2 regions of the Sphaerisporangium sp. NPDC051017 genome follow, and region 1 is predicted to be linked to the other one. Evidence: riboswitches for the same ligand, from Rfam matches in the RefSeq annotation. Region 1 holds a riboswitch; the other holds the start of a gene.
The links. A riboswitch is a leader RNA that binds a small molecule or an ion and turns the genes downstream of it on or off. The one in region 1 is predicted to bind glycine.

Region 1 (4,933 bases):
AGGTAGTTGGCCGACAGGATCGCCTGCTCGGTGGCCGCCTTGAGCCCCTCGCCGCCCATCATGCGCACATAGGCCCAGGAGATCGGCAGGATGCCCGCCGAGCCGTACGGCGCGGCCGAGACCGGGCCGACCGGCGCGTCGTCCTCCAGCGGGTGGCCGGGCAGGTAGGGCGCCAGGTGGGCGCGGACCGCCACCGGGCCGACGCCCGGGCCGCCGCCGCCGTGCGGGATGCAGAAGGTCTTGTGCAGGTTGAGGTGGGAGACGTCCGCGCCGAAGGCCCCGGGCTTGGCCAGGCCGACCAGCGCGTTGAGGTTGGCGCCGTCGACGTAGACCTGGCCGCCGGCCTCGTGCACCCGCTCGCAGATCGCGGTGATCGTCTCCTCGTACACGCCGTGCGTCGAGGGGTAGGTGACCATGATCGCGGCGAGCCGGTCGCGGTGCTTGGCGATCTTGGCGTCGAGGTCGGCGACGTCCACGTTGCCCTGGTCGTCGCAGGCCACCACGACGACCCGCATGCCCGCCATGACCGCGCTCGCGGCGTTGGTGCCGTGGGCGGAGGACGGGATGAGGCAGACGTCGCGCTCGTGCTCGCCGCCCGCGCGGTGGTAGGCGCGGATGGCGAGCAGTCCGGCGAACTCGCCCTGGGAGCCGGCGTTGGGCTGCAGGGAGACCGCGGCGTAGCCGGTGACCTCGGCCAGCCAGCGCTCCAGGTCGGCGATCAGGGAGAGGTAGCCCTCGACCTGGTCGGCCGGCGCGTACGGGTGGATGCCCGCCAGCTCGGGCCAGGTGATCGGCTCCATCTCGGTCGTGGCGTTCAGCTTCATCGTGCAGGAGCCGAGCGGGATCATCGACCGGTCCAGCGCGATGTCCTTGTCCTGCAGCCTGCGCAGGTAGCGCAGCATCGCGGTCTCGGAGCGGTGGGAGTGGAAGACCGGGTGGGTCAGGTGGTCGGTGGTACGCAGCAGCTCTGCCGGCAGCGCGTCGGAGGCGGCGGTGTCCAGGTCGTCCAGCACGACCCCGTCCAGGCCGAACGCCTCCCAGACGGCGGCCAGGTGCTCGCCGGTGGTCTTCTCATCGCAGGTGACGCCCACGTGGTCGGCGTCCACCAGGCGCAGGTTGACGCCCCGGTCGCGGGCCGCGGCGGCGACGCCGGCCGCCCGGCCGGGAACGCGGGCCAGGACGGTGTCGAAGAACGCGTCGTGGACGACCTCGACGCCGCCGCCGCGCAGCCCGGCCGCCAGGATCGCGGCGTGCCGGTGGACGCGCTGGGCGATGCGCCGCAGGCCCTCGGGGCCGTGGTAGGCGGCGTACATGCCGGCGATGACGGCCAGCAGGACCTGGGCGGTGCAGATGTTGCTGGTGGCCTTCTCCCGGCGGATGTGCTGCTCGCGGGTCTGCAGGGCCAGCCGGTAGGCGGGGCGCCCGTCGGCGTCCTGCGACACGCCCACCAGGCGGCCGGGCATCTGCCGCTGCAGGCCCTCGCGGACGGACATGTAGGCGGCGTGCGGGCCGCCGAAACCGAGCGGGACGCCGAAGCGCTGGGAGGAGCCGACCGCGATGTCGGCGCCGAGGAAGCCGGGGGCCTCGGTGAGCGTGAGCGCGAGCAGGTCGGCGGCGACGACGACCAGCGCGCCGCGGGCGTGGGCCTCGTCGGCGACGGCGCGGAAGTCCTTCAGGCGGCCGCTCGCCCCGGGGTACTGGACGAGGACGGCGAACAGCTCGCCCTCGGGCAGGCCCTCGGAGAGGTCGGCCTCGGCCAGCTCGATGCCGAGCGGCTCGGCGCGGGTGGCGAGCACGGCCTTGGTCTGCGGGAGGGTGTCGGCGTCCACGACGAACACCGGGCTCTTGGCGCGGCCGGCGCGGCGGGCCAGCGTCATCGCCTCGGCGGCGGCGGTGGCCTCGTCCAGCAGCGAGGCGCCGGCGACGTCCAGGCCGGTGAGGTCGCTGATCATGGTCTGGAAGTTGAGCAGCGCCTCCAGGCGGCCCTGCGAGATCTCCGGCTGGTAGGGCGTGTAGGCGGTGTACCAGCCGGGGTTCTCCAGCAGGTTGCGCCGGATGACCGCGGGGGTGATCGTGTCGTGGTAGCCAAGCCCGATCATCGAGGTGAGCACCCGGTTTCGGGAGGCCAGCGCGCGCAGCTCGGCGATGGCCTCGGTCTCGCTCGCCGCGCCGGGCAGGTCCAGCGGGCCCTCGGCGCGGATCACCTCGGGGACGGCGACGGCCACCAGGTCGGCGACGGAGGCGTAGCCGACGGCCTCCAGCATGCGCGCCTGCTCGGCGTCGGCCGGGCCGATGTGCCGGGTGGCGAAGGGCGGTGCGGACAGGTCGCGAAGCGGTGACCGATCGGTCATGGATGCCCTCCAGTGGGGTAGAGACCGGCGCGTGGCACGCGCGTTTGCCGTCTCCCCCTCTGTCGGCGCGGTGCGATCACCGCGACCTGAGAGCTTCACCCCCCGCGGGGGCTTGCACCGTCGGTGAGGCACGCCTGGCGGGCATGCCTGCTTTCCAGAGTCGCCTCACCCGCGCGGTACGTGAGCCTGAGAGATTCCGGGGAGGTTGCTCCTTCGGCGCCCGGGTCGCTCACCGGTGCCGCGGCCGCGGCACCGGCCCGCTCCCCGGGACTCTCCCGCGCGGGGTCGTAAGCCTTCGGCTCAACTGTACCGTCCCGCCCCTGGTAGGGGGTTACCCCAGTCCCCGCACCCCGTTGCTCGGCCCGCCGGCCTGCGGGTTCGCCATGCGCGGCCCCACACCGCGTACAACTGCGACCCCCTGCCCCGGCCCCCGGTAGGGGTGCGGGCCCGTTCAGCCCGTCTTGCGGGCCTTCCTGCGGCGAGCCAGCTCGTCACCCGGGTGATCCTCCGCGGAATCCGAGGCGGCCGGCTCGACCCGTTCCCCCGGCAGCTCCGCCAGGGACCCCTCGACCTCGCGCCAGACGCCGCCGAGGGCGATGCCGAACACACCCTGGCCGCCCTCGAGCAGGTCGATCACCTCGTCGGCCGAGGTGCACTCGTAGACGCTCACTCCGTCGCTCATCAGCGTGATCTGGGCCAGGTCGTTGACCCCGCGGTCGCGCAGGTGCTGCACCGCGGTGCGGATCTGCTGGAGCGACACCCCGGTGTCGAGCAGGCGCTTGACCACCTTGAGCACGAGGATGTCGCGAAAGCTGTAGAGCCGCTGGGAGCCCGAGCCATGGGCCGCCCGCACCGACGGCTCGACGAGCTGGGTGCGGGCCCAGTAGTCGAGCTGCCGGTAGGTGATGCCGGCCGCCGAGCAGGCCGTCGGGCCGCGGTATCCCACGTCGGCGGGCAGCGACGCCGGCCGCTCGTCGAACAGCAGGCCCTGCTCTCCCGCGCGCTCCCGCGCCGACCGGCGCTGGGCCGGATCGTGCTGGCCGGCCGTCTTTCCCTCGCCGCTGCTGACCGCCACTGCGGACCTCCGGCTTTCTCTCATCCCACGGTCTGATCTGGGGGTTCGTGAATTACAACCGTGGTTTCCCTTGCACCGTAGGACCGGTGCGATGCTCAGTCAACGATCCCGCCCGGCGCGTCGTGAAGCGTAAATGCCCGATATGGCTAACCCGCACGGCCGAAGTCCTCCGGGGTGATCGTGTCCAGGAACTCGCGGAACTTCTCGACCTCGTCCTCCTGGTCGTCGGGAATGATGACACCGGCCTCGCGCACGACGTCCTCGCTGGCGTAGATGCTCGCGCCCGTGCGAAGCGCCAGCGCGATGGAGTCGGAGGGACGCGCGCTCACCTCCACCCCGTTGGAGAACACCAGGTCGGCGAAGAAGATCCCGTCGCGCAGCGCGACGATGTTGACCGCCTGCAACCGCACGCCGAAAGCTTCGATCACGTCCTTGAACAAGTCGTGGGTGAGCGGCCGGGGAGGCGGCTCCTCTGCCTGAGCCAGGGCGATGGCCGTGGCCTCGGTCATGCCTATCCAGATCGGCAGATATCGCTCACCCTTCGCCTCCTTGAGCAGGACGATGGGCTGGTTGGTGGGCATCTCCACGCGGACCCCCACGACCTCCATCTGCAACACACGCGGCTCCGTCCCATTGGGTCACCGGCCCGTTCCAGGCCTGCTCCCTTGCGGCTCTCAGCTCGCGGCGTGACCATCGCCGCAAAATTCAACGTAACATCCCCGCACCCCGAAATGTCCGGGCGGCTCCGTCAGCGGCCCAGAATGCCCCGCAGACCGCCCCTCACCAGGGCGGTACGCACTTCCTGGAGCAGCGCGGAGATCTCGCGCGCGGTCTCCCCCGCCTGGCCGGCCGCGCCCGGGGCGCGCCGGCGCATCAGCGGCGCGACGGCCTGCTCGACGAGCCCGGCCTCGCGCTCGGCGGCGGCCTTGAGCACGCGCAGGTGGCGGGGGTGCAGGCCGAACCTGGTCAGCGCGCCGGTGGCCCTGGCCACGGTGAGGGCCTCGGCGTCGTACCAGCGGGCGACGGGGGTCAGCAGGCCGTAGTCCTCCAGCTCGGCGAGGGTCTCCTCGTCGAGCTCGGCGGCCTCCAGCAGCTCGGCGCGGCTGAGCCGGACCTCGGCGGGCGGGGCCTCGCCCCCGACGGCACGAGGCCGGGCCGCGGTCGCGCCGTCCGGGCCCGCCGTCTCCAGGTGGTCCTTGATCACCCGGAGGGGAAGGTAGCGGTCACGCTGGGCGGTGAGGATGTACCGCAGGCGCTCGACGTCGGCGTGGGTGAACTTGCGGTAGCCCGACGGGGAGCGCTGGGGCTCGATCAGCCCCTCGCCCTCGAGAAAGCGGATCTTGGAGACGGTGACGTCGGGGAAGTCCGCCCGAAGGATCTCGAGGACCTCCCCGATGCTCATGAACGCCCGGGCGGCCTGCGCGCTCATCACCGTTCCTCCTCACCCACGCGTGAGGAACACCAGCCGGAACTTGCCAATCTGGACTTCGTCGCCGCCGGACAGGGG
Region 2 (4,933 bases), on a different contig from region 1:
CTACGCGAACAACGCCCGCGTCGAACTGGCCGCCTTCGACGCGGCCGTCACCGACTGGGAACTGTTCCGGGGATTCGAGCGGATGTGAAATGAAGATCGTCAACCCTGCCACCGAGGAAGTCCTCGCCGACGTCGAGCTCGCGGACGCCGCCGAGATCGACCGCGCGGTGGAGCGGGCGCGCGCGGCGTTCCCGGCCTGGCGCGACGTCGCGCCCGGGGACCGCGCCCGGCTGCTGCGGCGCTTCGCCGACCTCGTGGACGCCCACGGCGAGGAGCTGGCCCGCCTGGAGCTGGCCAACTCCGGGCACCCGATCGGCAACGCCCGCTGGGAGGCGGGCAACGTCCGCGACGTGCTGCACTTCTACGCGGGCGCGCCCGAGCGCAACCACGGCAAGCAGATCCCGGTGCCCGGCGGGGTGGACATCACGTTCGCCGAGCCGCTCGGCGTCGTCGGGGTCATCGTGCCCTGGAACTTCCCGATGGTGATCATGACGTGGGGGGTCGCCCCCGCGCTCGCGGCCGGCAACACGGTCATCGTGAAGCCCGCCGAGTGGACTCCGCTGACGGCTTTGAGGCTCGCCGATCTGGCCCTCGAGGCCGGCCTCCCCGAGGGGGTGCTCCAGGTTCTGCCTGGAGCAGGGGAGGTCGCGGGGGCCCGCCTGGCCGAGCATCCCGGCGTGAACAAGATCGTGTTCACCGGGTCGACCGAGGTCGGCAAGATCATCGCCGCGAGCGCCGCGCGGACCGTCAAGCGGCTCACCCTGGAGCTAGGCGGCAAGAACGCCAACGTCGTCTTCGCCGACGCCGACATCGAACGGGCCGCCGCCACCGCGCCCGGAGCCGTCTTCGACAACAGCGGCCAGGACTGCTGCGCCCGCTCGCGCATCCTCGTGCAGCGCCCGGTCCTGGACGAGTTCCTCGACCGGCTCGGCGCGGCCGTCACGTCCCTCACCGTCGGCGACCCGCTCGACCCCGGCACCGACCTCGGGCCGCTGATCAGCGCCGAGCACCGCGCGCGCGTGGCGTCGTTCGTCACCGGCACACCGCGCTTCCAGGGGACCTGCCCGGCGGGCAAGGGCTTCTGGTTCCCGCCGACCGTGCTCACCCACGAGTCGCTGGACGAGCGCGCGTTCACCGAGGAGATCTTCGGGCCGGTCGTCAGCGTCGTCCCGTTCGACGACGAGGCCGACGCCGTGCGCATCGCCAACGACACCGTGTACGGCCTGTCCGGGTCGATCTGGACGCGGGACGTCGGGCGGGCGCTGCGCGTGGCCCGCGCGATCGAGGCGGGCAACCTGTCGGTGAACTCCCACTCCTCCGTGCGGTACTGGACGCCGTTCGGCGGCTTCAAGCAGTCGGGTCTCGGCCGCGAGCTCGGCCCCGACGCGCTGGCCGCGTTCACCGAGACCAAGAACGTCTTCATCGCCCACTGAGCCCACTGATCCACCGATCGCGGGCGAGCACCACCGATTTTCCAGGCACCGAGGAGATATTCACCATGCAACGTCTGCGTGACCGCGTCGCCGTGATCACGGGAGCGGCCGGCGGCATCGGCCTCGCCACCGCCCGCCGCTTCGCCGAGGAGGGCGCGAAGGTCGTCTGCGCCGACGTCGACGAGGCGGCCGGCGCCAAGGCGGCCGACGAGGTGGGCGGCCTGTTCGTCCGCTGCGACGTCACCAGCGAGGAGGACGTCAGCCGCATGTTCGAGACGGCCTTCGAGACCTACGGCAGCGTGGACATCGCGTTCAACAACGCGGGCATCTCCCCGCCCGACGACGACTCGATCCTGACGACCGGCATCGACGCGTGGCGCCGCGTCCAGGACGTCAACCTGACCAGCGTGTACCTGTGCTGCAAGCACGCGATCCCGTACATGCGGCGGCAGGGCAAGGGCTCGATCATCAACACCGCGTCGTTCGTGGCGGTCATGGGCTCGGCGACGTCCCAGATCTCCTACACCGCGTCCAAGGGCGGCGTACTCGCCATGTCGCGCGAGCTGGGCGTCCAGTTCGCCCGCGAGGGCATCCGGGTCAACGCGCTGTGCCCGGGGCCGGTCAACACCCCGCTGCTCCAGGAGCTGTTCGCCAAGGACCCCGAGCGTGCCCAGCGGCGCCTCGTGCACATCCCGCTCGGGCGGTTCGCCGAGGCGTCCGAGATCGCCGCCGCCGTGGCGTTCCTGGCCTCGGACGACGCGAGCTTCATCACCGGCGCCGAGTTCCTGGTGGACGGCGGCATCTCCGGCGCCTACGTCACCCCGCTGTAGGGCTTCGCGATGTCACGGCCCGTCATCGGGATCACCTGTTACGTCGAGCCGGCCGCGTTCACTGTCTGGGAGACGCGGGCGGCGCTGCTGCCGTACGACTACGTCGACCAGGTCGTCCGGGCCGGGGGCCAGCCGGTGCTGCTGCCCCCGGCGGGTGACCCGGCGCCGCTGGTCGAGCTGCTCGACGGGCTGATCGTGGCGGGCGGCGGGGACGTCGATCCGGGGCGGTACGGGGAGGAACCGGCGGAGCACACCGGCTACGTCCGGAAATTTCGGGATGAGGCTGAGTTTGGGCTGGTCGGTGCCGCTCTGAAGGCCGAACTGCCGTTCCTGGGCATCTGCCGGGGCCTCCAGGTCCTGAACGTCCGCCTCGGCGGCGCCCTCCACCAGCACCTGCCCCACGTGACCGGCCACAGCGCCCACGCCCCCGTCCCTGGCCGCTACGGCCAGATGCCCGTACGCCCGGAGCCGGGCACCAGGCTCGCCGAGATCCTCGGCACCGGCCCCGTCGACACCGCCCACTACCACCACCAGGCGGCAGCCCGCCTCGGCGAGGGCCTGATCGTCACCGCCACCGCCGAGGACGGCACCGTCGAGGCCGTCGAACTCCCTGGCCACCCGTTCACGCTCGCCGTCCAATGGCACCCGGAGACCGGCGATGACAACACCCTCTTCCACGCCCTCATCACCGCCGCCGCCACCTAGCCCACCCTGACCGGGGAGGGAGTGGCCGCCGCTGGGCATGGACAGGAGGGCAGGCATTGGTAGGGTGGGCGAGAACACCGATGATCCCGTGCGGGAGAGAGTCCTGACATCCGGTCAGGACCCCTGAAGGAGCAAGTCCTCCCCGCGAACCTCACAAGGCAAAGGACCGCGCGGGCAAGGTGATCTCTGGAAAGCAGGCCTCCTCCGGGGGCCTCGCCGAAGGTGAAAGTCCGGCAAAACCCGGGCGAAACTCTCAGGCACCGATGACAGAGGGGGAGGATGCTCTCATCCAACCCTGTCTGAGGTGCGCATCATGTCCAGACCCACACCGCTCCGCGAGGTGCACGAGACCCTCGGCGCGACGCTCACCGACTTCGCCGGCTGGCTGATGCCGTTGCGCTACGGCAGCGAATCCGCCGAGCACAACGCGGTGCGCACGGCCGCCGGCCTCTTCGACCTCTCCCACATGGGCGAGATCTTCGTCACGGGCCCGCAGGCGGGCGAGGCGCTGGACCACGCGCTGGTCGGCAATCTGTCCGCGCTGGAGCCCGGCCGCGCCCGGTACACCATGATCTGCGCCCCCGACGGCGGCGTCCTGGACGACCTGATCGTCTACCGCCTGGCGGGCGAGGAGTTCATGGTCGTCGCCAACGCCTCCAACTACGCGCGCGTCGCCGCCGAGCTGACCGAGCGCTCCACGGACTTCGACGCCGAGGTCGACGACCGCTCCGACCAGTACGCGCTGATCGCCGTCCAGGGCCCCCGCGCCCAGGAGATCCTCGCCACGCTCACCGACGCCGACCTCCCGTCGCTGAAGTACTACGCGGGCCTGCCCGGCACGGTCGCCGGCGCCGAGGCCCTGATCGCCCGCACCGGCTACACCGGCGAGGACGGCTTCGAGCTCTTCGTCGCCGCCGCCGACGCCGTCCCCCTCTGGCAGGAACTCACCAAGGCGGGCGACGCGTACGGGCTGCGCCCCGCCGGTCTGTCCGCCCGGGACACGCTCCGGCTCGAAGCCGGCATGCCGCTGTACGGCAACGAGCTGAACGCGGGGCTCACCCCCTTCGACGCGGGCCTCGGCCGCGTCGTGAGGTTCGACAAGCCCGGCGACTTCGTCGGCCGCGCGGCCCTGTCGCCGCTGAAGGACATCCCGCCGCGCCGCCGCCTCACCGGGCTCGTCGCGCGGGGCCGCCGAGTGCCGCGCCACGGATATCCCGTGGTGCTGCTGACGGACGGCACCGTCGTTGGAGAGGTCACCAGCGGCGCGCCCTCGCAGTCCCTCGGCAAGCCGATCGCGATGGCCTACGTGGACACCAACGTGTCCGAGGGGCTCGCGGTCGACATCCGTGGTAGCCATGAACCGGTCGACGTGGTTGACCTGCCTTTTTACCGGAGGAGCAAGTGAGCAGCATTCCCGAGGAGCTCAGCTACACCAAGGAGCACGAGTGGGTCGCCGGTCTGGACGACGGCCTCACCGTGACCGTGGGCATCACGGCGTACGCCGCCGAGTCGCTGGGTGACGTCGTCTACGTCCAGCTCCCCGAAGCGGGCGCGACCATCGAGGCGGGCGACGCCGTCGGCGAGGTCGAGTCGACCAAGTCGGTCAGCGACATCTACGCGCCGGTCGGCGGCGAGGTCGTCGAGGTCAACCAGACCGTCGTGGACGACCCGTCCCTCGTCAACTCCGACCCGTACGGCGAGGGCTGGCTGTTCCGCGTGCGCATCGAAGGCGCCCCGGAGGAGCTGCTCACCGCCGAGGAGTACACGACCGTCACCACGGCCGAGTCCTGACGCTCCTCTCCCCTGCCGTACCCGTACCCCGGCCGTGCGGGCTCCGGCCCCGGCTCCGGCGAGCCACCGCTCGCCGGAGCGCCCTTCCCCTCCTTCACCACCCCCGTCACCTCATCCGAACGTTCACCGCACACGTTCCGAAGGGCGGAAGATCAATGGCGATCAGCGTCTTCG

Region 2: another riboswitch for glycine. It lies ahead of gcvT (glycine cleavage system aminomethyltransferase GcvT); the one in region 1 lies ahead of gcvP (aminomethyl-transferring glycine dehydrogenase).

What each region holds. Positions count from the first base shown of each region.
Region 1 covers NZ_JBFBCI010000011.1:100,033-104,965, reverse strand. The annotation lists gene gcvP (aminomethyl-transferring glycine dehydrogenase) at 1-2,351, opposite strand, end outside; glycine riboswitch at 2,516-2,639, opposite strand; gene AB0M95_RS12680 (MerR family transcriptional regulator) at 2,803-3,426, opposite strand; gene AB0M95_RS12675 (bifunctional nuclease family protein) at 3,573-4,043, opposite strand; gene AB0M95_RS12670 (MerR family transcriptional regulator) at 4,175-4,855, opposite strand; gene AB0M95_RS12665 (FHA domain-containing protein) at 4,868-4,933, opposite strand, start outside.
Region 2 covers NZ_JBFBCI010000004.1:87,837-92,769, forward strand. The annotation lists gene AB0M95_RS05695 (glutamine synthetase family protein) at 1-88, shown strand, start outside; gene AB0M95_RS05700 (aldehyde dehydrogenase family protein) at 90-1,433, shown strand; gene AB0M95_RS05705 (3-oxoacyl-ACP reductase) at 1,499-2,263, shown strand; gene AB0M95_RS05710 (gamma-glutamyl-gamma-aminobutyrate hydrolase family protein) at 2,273-2,968, shown strand; glycine riboswitch at 3,050-3,147, shown strand; gene gcvT (glycine cleavage system aminomethyltransferase GcvT) at 3,282-4,373, shown strand; gene gcvH (glycine cleavage system protein GcvH) at 4,370-4,759, shown strand; gene AB0M95_RS05725 (L-serine ammonia-lyase) at 4,915-4,933, shown strand, end outside.